DNA from 2 places in the Gluconobacter sp. P1D12_c genome. Region 1 is predicted to be linked to the other one. Evidence: predicted binding sites of a transcription regulator. Region 1 holds the regulator's gene; the other holds the start of a gene.
The links. Region 1 encodes HrcA, which represses chaperone genes, less so after heat shock. Its sites were predicted from a motif close to GTTNGCACTCNCNNNNNGNGAGTGCNAAC; they were not measured.
Positions count from the first base shown of each region.

Region 2: a site for HrcA is predicted at 5,155-5,183, ahead of groES (co-chaperone GroES). Genes of this name have one in related genera too.

Region 1 is NZ_JACSIQ010000009.1:42,374-49,938, forward strand. It holds one part of gene prfB (peptide chain release factor 2) at 1-923, opposite strand, end outside; one part of gene prfB (peptide chain release factor 2) at 925-993, opposite strand; gene KP705_RS11145 (penicillin-binding protein 1A) at 1,034-3,652, opposite strand; gene KP705_RS11150 (aldo/keto reductase) at 3,738-4,628, opposite strand; gene hrcA (heat-inducible transcriptional repressor HrcA) at 4,691-5,761, opposite strand; gene rph (ribonuclease PH) at 5,845-6,555, shown strand; gene rdgB (RdgB/HAM1 family non-canonical purine NTP pyrophosphatase) at 6,555-7,154, shown strand; gene KP705_RS11170 (hypothetical protein) at 7,132-7,565, opposite strand, start outside.
Region 2 is NZ_JACSIQ010000001.1:254,353-261,917, forward strand. It holds gene KP705_RS01140 (TonB-dependent receptor domain-containing protein) at 1-2,847, opposite strand, end outside; gene groL (chaperonin GroEL) at 3,101-4,738, opposite strand; gene groES (co-chaperone GroES) at 4,790-5,080, opposite strand; gene KP705_RS01155 (DUF4169 family protein) at 5,210-5,404, opposite strand; gene KP705_RS01160 (dienelactone hydrolase family protein) at 5,486-6,160, shown strand; gene KP705_RS01165 (SDR family oxidoreductase) at 6,169-6,909, shown strand; gene KP705_RS01170 (DUF2934 domain-containing protein) at 6,912-7,298, shown strand; gene KP705_RS01175 (S-methyl-5'-thioadenosine phosphorylase) at 7,346-7,565, opposite strand, start outside.

The DNA of each region.
Region 1 (7,565 bases):
AACTGATAGGGTGCCAAGACGTAGGAGCGGATCTGATGACCCCATCCGATATCCGTCTTGGCAGCTTCCGTCTGGGCTGCAGCAGCTTCGCGCTTTTGCAGTTCTGCCTCGTACATCCGGGCCTTCAGCATTTCCATCGCCTTGGCACGGTTGCGGTGCTGTGAGCGATCCGTCTGACAAGCAACAACGATGCCTGTCGGGATATGGGTAATACGAATGGCCGAATCGGTCTTGTTAACGTGCTGACCGCCTGCGCCTGAAGCACGGAAGGTATCCACACGCAGATCCGAATCGTTGATCTCCACTTCAATGGAATCATCGACCACCGGATACACCCAGACAGACGCGAAGGACGTTTGACGACGGGCAGCAGCATCGAAGGGCGAGATGCGGACGAGACGATGCACGCCAGCTTCCGTTTTCATCCAACCATAAGCGTTGAGGCCACTGATCTGGATGGTGGCAGACTTGATGCCCGCCTGCTCACCTTCACTGCTTTCAATGAAGGTCACCTTGTAGCCGTGCTGTTCTGCCCAACGGGTGTACATGCGCAGAATCATCTCGGCCCAATCCTGGGCTTCCGTTCCACCTGCACCGGCATTCACTTCGACGTAGCAGTCATTGCTGTCAGCTTCGCCGGACAACAGACTCTCGATTTCGCGCTTGTGCACATCGGCAGCCAGCCCACGCAGCGTCGCAATGGCCTCCTGCACCAGATCCGTGTCGTTCTCCATTTCTGCGAGCTCGACAAGTTCCAGTGTGCCTTCAACGTCCTGTTCGATCTGTTCAACGCCCTCGATCTGATTGGCGAGCATGGTTCGCTCGCGCATCAGCTTCTGGGCAGCGTCAGAATCATTCCAAAGGTCTGGGTCTTCCGCGCGGTGGTTCAGTTCCGCGAGGCGTGTTGTGGCGACATCCCAGTTAAAGATGCCTCCTCAGCAGTGCCACCGACTGCTTGATCTGTTCGGAGAGGGCTTCGGTCTCAGCCGACATTATAAATACTCCACTTATATATAAGGTGGTTTGGCTGCCCTCAGTACAGGCCGCCTACACCAATGTCACCATCCGATGCCGCAGGTTTCTGGGCCTGAGGCTTGGCATTCGGGGAAGACCCAACACTCGGCGCGCTGGTGTCTGTCATATCGCTCTCGGAATCCGAAATAACCGCATCCGCCCCGGTATCTGCCGCTGTCAGGGCTTCCGTACCAGCACCGAAGCCATGCAGAGCCACCGACGCACCCGGAACCTGATCAGCCTTGAAGCCGTCAGTCGCAGTGATACGGCCGGTGTTGTAGGACGCCAGCGTGATATCGGCCGGAACACGGAAATCTAGCTTCGGCCGGTTGGCGAGCGCCACCTTCATGATCTTGTTCCAGATCGGGCCGGCAATGCGGGCACCATCAGCGTTCCGCCCGAGCGTTTGTGGCGTATCGAAACCGACCCAGACGATCGTGACGATATCCGGCGAAAAGCCAGCAAACCAGGCATCATGGAAATCCTGACTGGTGCCGGTCTTCCCCGCGATGGGACGGTCGATCCCAGCCCCTGCCATGCGACCTGTGCCGTTCGCAATGACGTCTTTCAGCATGGCGACGATCTGGTAGGAGCTGGCTTCGCTGGCGAGCACGGGACGGCTGTCTGTAATGGAGGGAACCGAAATGCTCCCGGCAACCGGAGCCGCGGGCGGCGTAGGTGTTGCACCAACTTCAGGCGTGACCGGAGCAACTGTGGGGGATGAAGGATCGGCCGCCGGTGGAGCTGGGGGAGCCTGCAACGTTGTTCCCAACGCCAGACCTGGCGCACGCCAGATGATATTGCCCAGACGATCCTGAACGTCATCCATCAGAGTTGGCGACACTACATGACCGCCGTTTGCAATCGTTGCGTAGGCTGCCGTTTCCTTGAGAACCGTTGTCTCGACAGCACCAAGAGCGGCGGGCAAGACATGCGGCATTTCATCCACAAGCCCCGCCTTGATGGCAGTATCTGCAACAGCCTTCATGCCCAGATGGGCGGCCACCCGGATCGTCACGAGGTTCCGGCTTTCACGCAGGGCATCGTGCAGAGTGGTCGGACCCCAGTTGTCGTGCTCGTAGTTCTTGGGGTGCCAGTCGCCGTAAGAGACAGGGGAGTCGTCAAACTTTTCGGACGGCGAAATACCCTGCTCCATGGCTGCCAGATACACAAACGGCTTGAAGGAAGAGCCTGGCTGACGCAGAGCCTGCGTTGCGCGGTTGAACTGACTTTCGTGGAACGACCATCCACCAACCATCGCCAGAACACGGCCTGTATGGACATCCATCGTCACGACAGCGCCTTCGACCTGCGGAATCTGACGCAGGACAACGGATCCACTTTCCTGCGGTTCAATCATGATGACATCTCCGGCACGAAGCGGGTGCATCCGACGTGCCCATGCGATGTCTGTTGCCAGAAGAGGACCAGTCTTCGCTTGGCCTTCCTCATTCCAGCCAACATGAGTTCCGCCAGGAAGAATGACGCCCAGACGCCACTCTCTTAGCATTCCGGCTGGACCGGAGACCTTATCGAGACTTTCTTCCCAGCCTTCTGCGTCAATGCCATCCAGATGGATGACCGGGCCACGCCAACCGCCGCGGCTCCGATCGTAATCCATCAGACCTTCATGCAGCAGCTTTGTCGCTGATACCTGAAGGGGCTGATCCAGACTGGTATGAACTTCAAGGCCGCCTTGAAGAGCGCGATCCTGACCATACAAACTGATGAGCTGACGCCGGACCTCGGCCCCAAACCATTCTGAATCCGGCAAAGGTCCAAACCGCTGCTTCTTCTGCGGGACCAGTGGCTCCTTCTTGTCTTCCTGAGCCTGCTCGCGGGAGATGACGCCGTTATCGGCCATCAGATCCAGAACAAGATTTCGGCGCATCAAGGCTGCGTCAGGATGAAGGAACGGATTGTAGTGTGTCGGGGACTTCGGAAGGGCCGCCAGTGACGCGGCTTCTGCATCATTCAGCTGGTCGAGAGGCTTGTTGAAATAGGTCTGGGCCGCGGCGGCGACACCGAAAGAGCCGTTCCCCAGATCCGCCCAGTTCAGATAGATCTCAAGAATCTTGTCTTTGGACAGCACCTGCTCCATTTTTACGGCAAGCAGGGCTTCCTTGATTTTACGATCAAGTGTGCGGGCATTGCTGTTAAGCAGCATCCCACGCGCAACCTGCTGCGTAATGGTGGACGCACCGACAGCACGGCGCCCATGGCGGGCGAAAACGTCCGTTACGCCTGCACGGGCAATGGCCATCACATCCACACCACCATGGGTGTAGAAATTGTGATCTTCCGTTGCGAGGAAGGCGCGCTTTACCCGATCCGGAATCGCTTCCAGCGGAACGAAAATACGCCGCTCATTGGCAAGCTGAGCCATCAGGCGATCATCAGACGCATAGATGCGACTGACGGTCGGGGGCTGATAGGCTCTCAGGCTGTCCACACTTGGCAGATCAGCCACGAGTTTGGCGTAGGTGGTCCAACCCAAGATACCCGCACCCGCAACACCGACCAGCCCGACACCGGCGACGATGGCAAGAGACTGACGGAAACGGCGGAAACGGGGCCCGCGGGGCACACTGGCCCTGGGGTCCTGCGGATTACGGGAGCGAATGGAACGGCGCGTCATACAAACTGCATAGCACTGAAACGAGCCGTTCGTCGCCCCCACTGAAAAGGGTCATTTTGTGACAGTTTACGGCGGCTCGTGATCGTTATGATCCGGTGGCGGATTTCTTCCACACCTCTTCACCCTGCCGATTCAGAGTAGCAAACTCTTCATCGTTGAGATTCAGGGAGGCTGCCCGAACATTAGAGGCCAGATGGGCTCTGCTTCCGGTCCCCGGAATGGGCAACATGACCGGCGACCTTTTCAGGAGCCACGCCAGGGCAATCTGCCCTGCATCTGCATGATGTCGATGCGCGATCTTGTCCATGTCCGTACCGGGCTTGGCGAGTTCTCCGGCAGCCAGAGGCGCCCAGGGAATGAAACCGATGTTTTCCTTGGTACAGAAATCCAGAACGTCTTCGGACTTGCGGTCCACAAGATTGAAGCGGTTCTGAACCGTTGAGACCGGGAAGTATTTCTGCGCGAGCTTGATGTCTTTCACGCTCACTTCCGACAGACCTACGTGTCGGATCAGGCCTTCTTCGCGGAACTTCGCAATTGCCTCGAACTGCTTCTCTGCCGGGCAATCTGGTCCAATCCGATGCAGCTGCCAGAGATCAATGTGCTCCACGCCCAGCCGTCGCATGGACATCAACACGCACTGCCTCAGATAGTCCGGGTTTCCGACTGGCTTCCAGATGTCTGGACCATGCCGTGTCAGGCCGCCCTTCGTCGCAATGACCATCTTTTTGTAAGGATAAAGCACTTCACGGATCAGGTTTTCCGAGACGAACGGACCGTAAGAATCCGCGGTATCAATAAAATCCACCCCGAACTTCGGGAGGCTTTCAAGGGTCTGGACCACTTCTTCGTGGTCTGGAGGTTCATCCCAGATGCCCTTGCCGGTAATGCGCATCGCCCCAAACCCGAGGCGGTGGACCTTGAGATCACCACCAATGAGGAACGTACCGGATTTCTTTGCGTCAATCGTAGCCATGGACTCTTTCCTTTCCGATGGACGCAGGATTCAACAGCGCAAAGGCGGAAGGGTTGCAGTCACTATCCCAGCAGGCGTCCGACCATCCGGGCCGTGTAATCCACGACGGGTACAATTCGCCCGTAATTCAGGCGCGTTGGCCCGATGACACCAATGGCACCCACAATTTTCTGGGCTTCATTACGGGCTGGCGCGACGATCATGGACACGCCCGACATTCCAAACATTCCGCTCTCACTGCCGATATAGATTCGCACGCCTTCCGAAGCGTCTGCCAGTTGCAGGAGCTGAAGCATGGTCTCCTGCGTTTCGAGATGATCGAACAGCATACGGATCGTGGTGAGTCGTTCGATCTCGGTGATATCCGCCAGCAGCTTGCCCTGCCCCCGAACGAACAGCGTTCCACCATCAGCGTCCCACGTGGCCAGACCACTTTCGATGACGCTGGCGGTCAAAGCATCAAGTTCATGGCGGTTGACGTCCATTTCCTTGCTGACACGCTCTTTCAGAGTGCCAAGCGTCAGATCTCCCAGGTGAGCGTTAAGATAGTTGCCAGCCTCGACCAGGGCAGAATGCGGTAGTCCTGCTGGGGTTTCGATGATGCGATTTTCCACCTGGCCGTCTGAACTGACCAGCACCACGAGAACACGTCCCGGACCGAGCGCAACAAACTCAATATGTTTGAGCGTCGCGTCAGATTTAGGGGCCAGCACCAGACCTGCTGCGGATGACAGACCCGACAGCATGGACGATGCTTCCGCCAGCGTCTCCTGATAGGACCGGCCATGAATTTCCAGCCGACTGTCGATACTGGCTCGATCTTCGTCAGTCAGGGCACCGAATTGAAGAAGACCTTCCACGAAGAGTTTAACACCCTTCTCGGTCGGCAGACGCCCTGCGGACACATGAGGGCTGAACAACAGTCCGGCCCGGCCAAGATCTGCCATGACGTTGCGGATCGTCGCGGGAGACAGAGACAGATTCAAGCGCTGCGCCAGAGTACGACTGCCGATTGGCTCCCCTGTTTCAACGTATTCTTCAACGATTTCCCGCAGGATCGCAGCTTCCCGCTCTCCCAATCCGGAAGCAAAGGAGTTCGGCATGCGGAAGAAGGAAGGGTCAGGTCTGATCATGGTAAAACTGTATGTCGGGGCTGGAAGGCTTCTCGTCAAACGCGGTAGAGGCAGGGTTCGGTTCTGAGAGAGGATTTTTTCGCATGACAAAGCGCCCATCCGGACGCGCCTGTGACGAAGGTCGCGCCATTTCCATCCAAACAGGCTTTGCCCGACATGCGGAAGGTTCAGCACTTATCCGTGTGGGTGGAACGGAAGTTCTGTGCACGGCGTCTCTCGAAAATCGTGTCCCACCATTTTTGCGCAACAAGGGTCAGGGCTGGATTACGGCCGAGTATGGCATGCTTCCGCGCGCAACCCATCAGCGTGGCAACCGTGAAGCGTCCAAGGGCAAGCAGTCTGGCCGGACGCAGGAAATCCAGCGCCTGATTGCCAGATCCCTGCGAGCCTGTGTGAATCTGAAGAAGCTGGGAGAACGGACCATCACGCTGGACTGTGATGTCCTGAACGCTGATGGCGGGACCCGCTGCGCTTCCATTACCGGCGCCTGGGTTGCTCTCTCCATGGCTCTGAAAAAAGCCAATCTGTCCTCAGTCATGACAGCCCAAATTGCGGCGGTCTCCTGCGGCCTGACCTCTGCTGGCGCCGTGCTGGACCTGGATTACGTGGAAGACAGTGCCGCTCAGGCTGACACGAACTTTGTTCTTACCGCAGAGGGTGGCATCGTCGAAATTCAGGGGACGGCGGAAACGTCCCCTTTTCAGGAAACTGAGTTTTTTGAACTGCTGCGTCTGGCCAAGCTGGGCACAGCTTCCCTCTTTAAAGCTCAGACTTCCGCACTGGAGACTTTGTAATGCGTCGCCTGTCCCGTGGGTCAAAAATTGTTCTGGCAAGCCACAATGCCGGGAAACTGCGTGAATTCTCCAGCCTGCTTGCGCAAAGCGGCATCACTGTTGTGTCTGCAGGGGAGCTGAATCTGCCAGAACCGGATGAAACGGCAGACACATTTACAGGCAATGCTGAAATCAAGGCTTTGGCGGCGGCCCGTGCATCTGGTTTGCCAGCCTTGGCGGATGATTCCGGCTTTTGCGTCTCGGCACTTGGCGGCCAGCCTGGCGTTTATTCGGCACGATGGGGTGGCCCTGCAAAGGACATGACTGTTGCCATGGAGCGTGTGCATCGCGAAATGGGTGAAACGTCAGACCATGCAGCATCATTCGTGGCGGCTCTTTGCCTGGCATGGCCAGACGGCGAAACACATTCCGTGGTTGGGGAATGCCATGGCCAGACAGTCTGGCCTCCGCGTGGGGATCATGGTCACGGCTATGATCCGATGTTTGCACCAGAAGGCGAAAGCCGGACCTTCGCAGAAATGGGCGAGCACGAGAAAAACGCGATCAGTCACCGCGGCCGCGCGCTCACCCTTTTCCTTACTGAATGTGTGGAAGGTTGAACTCTACGCTCGCCGAACAGGAGAGCTGCGAACTCTCCTGTTCCAGATGATAGGGCCCTTTTGAACAGACCTCCACGGACAGCATGCCCGTTTCCCTTCCCAGAACATTTTCGAGTTCCAGGTGAGCACGCCCCTCTGTCCAGCGGGCATCATCGCCTTCGCTCGACGCCCATCCCATACTTTCAGGAAATTTAAGATGTGATGTGAGGCGGTGAGCCCCTCTCGCCGCGTAAAGAGTGATGTCCCGGATCAGGACCCCGCGCTCTTCGCTGCGGCAAGACTGACTGTGCCTGCGAGAGAGAAGCCAGAGTGATTTTATGGGGGTGGAAAGAATAAAAAGGGCATGACTTCCCTGCCAGCGGGCTGGATGGATGAGATATCCATCATCACAAGCAAGGTGGAGGCCGGGAT
Region 2 (7,565 bases), on a different contig from region 1:
CTTGTCGAGAAGGTTGTTCACACCACCTTCGAAGTTCCAGCTCTTCCAGCGATAGGACACCGTCACATCATGAGAGAAGATGCCCGGGGTGCTGGTACGGCCATAACCGTTGGCACGCTTCAGATCTGTCGTGCCGTCGTTCCAGACCATGCCGCCCATGTACTGCATCATGTACGTCACGCCGAACGCACCGTGCTGCCAGCCAACCGTTGCGTAGTCACGAACACGAGGGTTGCCGGTGCCGCTTTGATACATCATGCGACCAGCATAGTTGTACCACTGACCACCTGCCTCATTCTGCTGCAGGTAGCTGACGAGTTGCTGGAAGTTGTTGGACAGCGTCAGAACATCGTGCTGCGTGACACGGATACGGTAGTCGAGGTCGAAGTCGATACCGCTCGTCTTCAGACCGCCAATGTTGTCATACATGGACGTCACAGCATTCAGCTGCCCGGTGCTTGCAACACGGGTAATACGATCACAGTAAGACGTGTTCGTGCCCGTATAGCACTGGTCCATGATGTACTGGCTGCTCAGGTACGTGATCATGTTCTTGAGCGTGTAGTGCCAGTATTCAACGGACGCAGACAGACCCGGGATCCAGCGCGGCGTGATCACCGTACCGATCGTGTAGGTCCGGCCCGTTTCAGGACGCAGCTTCGCGTTACCGCCATACAGCGTCGGTGCCTGTCCAGAGAAGTTGGACGAGAACGTGCTGCTGTTGATGCCCTGACGTGCACAGTTAGCTGCTACGACAGGAGACTGTGCACCGTAGGATGCGGCCTGCACGGAATCACACGGATCGGTCGCTGAAGCGTAACCCAGGGACTGACCACCATACAGCTCATACACGTTCGGCTGACGATAGGACGTGCCGAGTGTTGCGCGGAAGCGGATGTCCTGAATTGGTGCCCAGTTGATGGAGACCTTCCAGTTCTTCGTGCCACCAAACGTATTGTAGGCAGAGTAACGACCCTGACCGTCGATCGTCAGATCCTTGGCGAGGAAAGCGTTATGCAGCAGCGTTGCCTTACCTTCGATGTAGCCTTCGGAAACATTGAAGCCACCGCCGGTGTAAGACGCAGAGTTCGTCAGCGTCTGGCCGGATTCAACCAGTGCATCCGGGTGATAGGCAAGCTGCTCACCACGGTGTTCCATACCGAGCGCAAGACCCAGGTCGCCACCGTTGTTCCATGGCATGTGAACAACATGGTTGTTGTTGATGCGCAGGTTCAGGTCACGAAGCTGGTAGTAATAGTGATCATGCGACGTGTAGTTGGAATAAGCTGCGGCTTCCGGTGAAAGCTTGCCGAACGGGTTCGACAGAACGCAACCTGCAGCAGCATTACAAACAGATGGATTGTAGCTCAGCGTACTGTCGGAATCACCCGGAGTATCCTGCTGCAAGCCGTATGTCTGTAGAAGCTTGGCGTAGTTACCAACGCCAGACGTCTGGGACATGACCTGGTTCCAGCCGTAGGTGTAGGACAGATCGTAGTTCCAGCCGTGGGTGATTTCACCCTTTACGCCAGCAATACCCGTGTAAGTATCGGTGGCCGTTTCGCTGCGGCGGTTGCCCCACTCACCCATACGCTTGGACATGTAGGCGTCTTCACCCAGCGTATTTCCAGGATAGTTCTCCGGAACATACAGCGCGGTCGGCAGCGTGGAAGGATAGATGCTGCCGGCAACGGGGATCGGCGCCATCGTCGTGGATGAGTTACGATGGGCGTAGTTGAAGTTCAGGTACGGTGTGAAGTGACGGTTGATGTCATAATGGGCATCAAACGACAGCGTCCCGTTCGTCAGGGAGTTCGTCAGGTTCTGGTCAGCACCATAGTTATAACGATCAGCCTTCGTGTAGGAGTGCAGAGCGCCACTCTCACTACCGACATAGTTTCCAGTGCTGGTCTGGAAGAGACCACCCGTTGGATAGCCTGAACCAAAGGAAAGATTGGCCGGGTTGATCGGATCGTTACCCTGAACCGGGGTTGCCCAGGAGCGATTAGCCTGCTTGATGCCGCTTGAGGTCATGTAAGACCCGAAAAGCGTTACGTTGCCCTTGCCATGATCGAAGTTCCAGCCCTTGTAGCCGGAGATCATGCCTGTCTGGCCGTCGCCATGATCCGTTCCGATGCCGCCACGAACCGTGAGGTTTGCGTCATTGAGGTCATGACGGAGCTTGATGTTGATAACGCCGGAAACAGCGTCAGCACCATACAGCTCGGAACCTCCATCCTTCAGGATTTCAATGCTGGCAACCTGATGAACGTTAATCGTGTTCATGTCGAAGCAGCTGTTGTTGCCATTGATGGCAGCACGCTTGCCGTCGACCAGAACCAGAACGCGGTTCTGTCCAAGGTTACGCAGATCCATGCAGGATGAACCGCCCGTACCATTGGTCTGGCTGTTCGTTGTGCCCGAAGACCCCATGGACGGCAGACGCTGCAGGTAGTCACCAACCGTGGTGGCTCCTGTCTGTTCAATCTGCTTGCTGGTCACAATCTGGACCGGGTTAGCGTTGGAATTGTTCGACGTGCTCAGAGCCGAACCCGTTACCACAACGTTCTCGGACCGACCTGAGTCGATGGAACGCAGGGCACGTGTATTGCTGACCGCAACAGGCGCAGCATACTGCGGAGCGGCAACCTGACGAGTTGCAGCAACCGGAGCTGTCGTTGCAGGCGTCGCAGCAGAACGCACCGGACCGTGTGACACAGTCTTGTGGCGCACATGTGAGGACGTGGTTTTAGCGTGATCGGTTGTTGCGGCCTGTGCCGCGCCTGACAGCGCACCCACACCCATAACCGACGCGCAAAGTAGCATATTGCGACGCGATACGATCATAATAAGACGAAATCCTTCTAAAGGCAGTGACGTCCTTTAGACATTTCATTGCGAAAGTGTCACCCCAACTTCCAGCGAGTAAGATCGTTACGTGATGGTTTTGTGACAAGCGTTGCATAAGGGTCACATATGTGTCTGACGCATATCAAAACAAGTCAAAAAAAAGCCGCCCCACCCTGAGGTGAGACGGCTTTTTTGCAACTGTTCGACATATTCCCCAGCTTTTGAAAACTGGGGAATCTGAAGCGCTGGATTAGAAATCCATATCGCCCATGCCACCCATGCCACCCGGAGCAGCCGGAGCCTTCTTCTCGGGGCGTTCAGCAACCATAGCTTCCGTGGTGATCAGCAGACCACCAACCGAAGCGGCATCCTGCAGAGCCGTACGAACAACCTTCGTCGGATCGATGATACCTGCACCAACCAGGTCCTTGTACTCAGCGTTCTGAGCATCAAAGCCGAAGTTGTAGGTGTCGTTCTCAAGCACCTTGCCAGCGATCACGGCGCCGTCTTCACCAGCGTTCTCAGCGATCTGACGCAGCGGCGTCTGAAGCGCCTTGCGAACGATCTCGCCACCGATACGCTGATCGTCGTTATCGAAGGTCAGACCCTTCAGAGCAACGGAAGCGCGGGCAAGAGCCGTACCACCACCCGGGACGATGCCTTCTTCAACAGCTGCGCGGGTTGCGTGCAGAGCGTCGTCAACGCGATCCTTGCGCTCCTTCACCTCAACTTCACTGCTGCCACCGACGCGGATGACGGCAACGCCACCAGCCAGCTTTGCAAGACGCTCCTGGAGCTTCTCACGATCGTAGTCAGAGGTTGTTTCTTCAACCTGAGCACGGATCTGGTTGCAACGACCCTTGATGTCGTCGCTGTTGCCAGCGCCTTCAACGATCGTGGTGTTTTCCTTCTCGATGTGAACCTTCTTAGCGCGGCCCAGCATGTCGAGGGTAACGGATTCCAGCTTGATCCCAATATCTTCGGAGATGACCTGGCCACCCGTCAGGATCGCGATGTCTTCCAGCATGGCCTTGCGACGGTCACCGAAGCCCGGAGCCTTGACGGCAGCGATCTTCAGGCCACCACGCAGCTTGTTCACGACCAGCGTAGCAAGTGCTTCGCCATCGACGTCTTCAGCGATGATCATCAGCGGGCGGCCGGACTGTACGACGCTCTCGAGCAGCGGCAGCATAGGCTGAAGCGAAGATAGCTTCTTTTCATGGATCAGGATGTACGGCGCATCGAGATCGGCCGTCATCTTCTCCGGGTTCGTCACGAAATACGGGGAGATGTAGCCGCGGTCGAACTGCATGCCCTCGACAACGTCGAGTTCGGTGTGCAGGCCCTTGGCTTCTTCAACCGTGATGACGCCCTCGGAGCCGACCTTCTGCATGGCAGAGGAGATCATCTCACCGATTTCACGCTCACCGTTGGAAGAGATCGTACCGACCTGAGCGATTTCCTCCGGGGAGGTCATCTTCTTGCTGTTCTTCTTCAGCTCTTCAACAACGACGAGGACAGCCTTGTCGATGCCGCGCTTCAGGTCCATCGGGTTCATGCCAGCTGCAACAGCCTTGGCACCTTCGCGGATGATTGCCTGAGCAAGAACCGTGGACGTCGTCGTGCCGTCACCAGCCAGGTCGTTCGTACGGGACGCAACTTCGCGCACCATCTGAGCGCCCATGTTCTCGAACTTGTCAGCCAGTTCGATTTCCTTGGCGACAGACACACCGTCCTTGGTGATGCGCGGTGCGCCGAAGCTCTTGTCGAGAACAACGTTACGACCCTTCGGGCCCAGCGTTACCTTGACGGCATTTGCAAGAATATCAACGCCACGCAGCATACGGTCGCGGGCGTCGGCACCAAACTTAACTTCCTTGGCAGCCATGTTCTTAATCTCCTGTTGAGGTTTTTAACGAGAGGAAACGGGGATGGCTTTTCAGCCGATCACACCCATGATGTCGCTCTCTTTCATGATCAGCAGTTCTTCACCGTTGATCTTCACCTCGGTGCCGGACCACTTGCCGAACAGCACCTTGTCGCCTGCCTTGACGTCGAGAGCCACAATCTGGCCCTGCTCGTTCCGGGCGCCTGGGCCTACGGATACGATCTCGCCTTCGGTCGGCTTGTCCTTGGCGGTGTCAGGGATGATGATGCCGCCAGCGGTCTTTTCTTCACCGGTCAGGCGGCGGACTACAACGCGGTCATGCAGGGGACGAAATGTCGTCATGGATCGCTCCATTTTAGGCCGTGCCCTTCTACGAAGCGACGCGGCCGGGTTACGCGCTCAATTGCTGCAGCGCAGTTGGCACTCTCACATCGAGAGTGCCAAGAGAGGTAGTGCCACCACCCGTTTTCGTCAAGAACCATCGCCCTCGGCCGAAAAAATTTTCTTTCCGTCCAATAGGGCTTCAGAACGCCTTTTCTCCAGCATATCCGCCATTTTCTGACCTTTCGTCCTGCCATAAAGACGACGATTGGTCTCAGCTTCCTTCGCATCCTCTACGGACTTGCGGCGTTTGCGTTCCCGACGGAGATGGATGACGTCGCTCATGGCATCTGCCTTTCCGGCGTTACAGAGACTGGACAGAAATCAATGGACCACAAGCATTCCCAAGAAAAGACCGAGGGCCACATGATCCGCCTCACGGCGGCAGACGGCCACGAATTCGAGGCATGGGAGACGGGCTCCCCCGAGTCCACACGCTCCATTGTCGTAGTGCAGGAAATTTTTGGCCTGACCGGGCACATCAGGGACGTCTGCTCTGATCTGGCTCAGCAGGGCTTCCATGTTCTCGCCCCTGCCCTCTTTGACCGCGTCAAACCCCATACGGTTCTGGCGTACAACGAGGCTGGCCTGAAGGAAGGGCTGGAATTTCGAAGCGGCATTTCTCCAGATCTGATCCAGCAGGATCTGGAAGCCTGCGCTCAGAAAATGAGACAGGATGATGGTCACCGCCCAGTCGGGATTATCGGCTTCTGCTGGGGCGGCCTCATCGCGTGGCTTGCGGCAACACGCACGCACCACTTTAATGCCGCCGTCGGATGGTATGGCGGCGGTATTGCCAACCATTGTGACACAGCCCCGCACTGCCCGACGCAGCTCCATTTCGGCGGAGAAGATGCGTCCATTCCGCCAGGTGACGTTCAGAAAATTCGCGCAAGTCGGCCAGAAGTCGAGGTCTTCCTTTACGATCAGGCTGGACATGGCTTTGGATGCCCAGAACGTTCCAGCTTCAATCAGGACGCCCGAGATCTGGCCTGGAGCCGGAGCGTCGCGTTTCTGAAGCATCACATCAAGCGTACGTGAGGCCTGACATGGAAGGCATTGCAGGAAAAATTGTCCTCATCACAGGCGGCAGCAGCGGCCTCGGTGAAGCAACCGCGCGTTATCTCGCAGCACGAGGGGCTTACGTTGCTATCGCCGCCAGACGTCGGGACCGACTGGACGAAATTGTCTCCGAACTCGAAGCACTGGGCCAGACTGCACGGGCCTACACACTGGATGTCACGAACCGCCAGAACGTTGCGGACGTTGTAAAAGCCGTTGAGCAGGACTTCGGACGTCTTGATGTCCTCGTAAACAATGCCGGGCTGATGGCGATTGCCCCCATGAAACGACTGATGGTCGACGAGTGGGACCGGATGATCGACATCAACATCAAGGGCGTTCTGTACGGCATCGCCGCAGCACTACCGATCTTTGAGCGTCAGAAATCGGGACATGTCATCAACCTGTCCTCGGTTGCCGGGATCAAGGTCTTCGCCCCTGGAGGCAGCGTCTATTCAGGAACGAAGTTTGCCGTGCGGGCCATCAGTGATGGCCTTCGTCAGGAGGCTGGCAACGCGTTTCGCGTTACATCCATCGAGCCCGGCGCAGTGGAAAGCGAACTCAAAACGGGCAGCGGCGACAGTGAAAGTCGTCAGCATGTTGAAGCGTTCTACAAGATTGCAATTCCGGCGGAATCCGTGGCGAGGGCCATCGCTTTCGCCATCTCACAACCTGACGACGTGGACATCAACGAGATTGTCCTGCGCCCAACCCTTCAGGAGTTCTGATCATGAGCAACAACCCACTCGAAGCAGATCCAAAACGTGACGCAGCAATCCGCCGCGAGGCCAAGTTACTTTGGGAAGCTGACGGAAAGCCGGACGGCGGCCCTGAAGCCTATCTGGACAAAGCGACGGACCTGATTTCCATCAAGGGCGTTCCCGAGGGCACGCCTGTTGAGGATCTCCCGCCCCCAGAGTTGGCAGATGTTCAGATCGAAGATCCACGCTTACAGGAAAATCTTGGGGAATTCCCAGAGCGCAGCACGGACCAGGGCGATCACCGCCATTTTCCCGTCGCGGATCGAAAAGAAGAACGCGAACTGCTGGATGATCCCAGCACCGACGCCGGTCAGCCGGGGTACGCTCAAATCGACGAAAAACAGGAAGGGCACTGATCGCCCTCCCCTATTGCCGCCCGTTTTTTGCGCGGGCGGCGGGCTATTCAGGCTTTGTTCAAAACGCGACCTGCGATGGCATCCAGCTTGGCAACAAGAGCCGGATCGCGTTTCTCGGGTGCGGTGATAATCGCAAAGTCGAGTGCACGCTCGGCAGAAAGATCGAGCGGGCGCTTCTGACCCAGAACCGGGATCACAGCCTTCACGAGACGGCGGGCATTATCCGCATTCCCCTTCATGACCTTCACCACACCTTCAACCGTCACG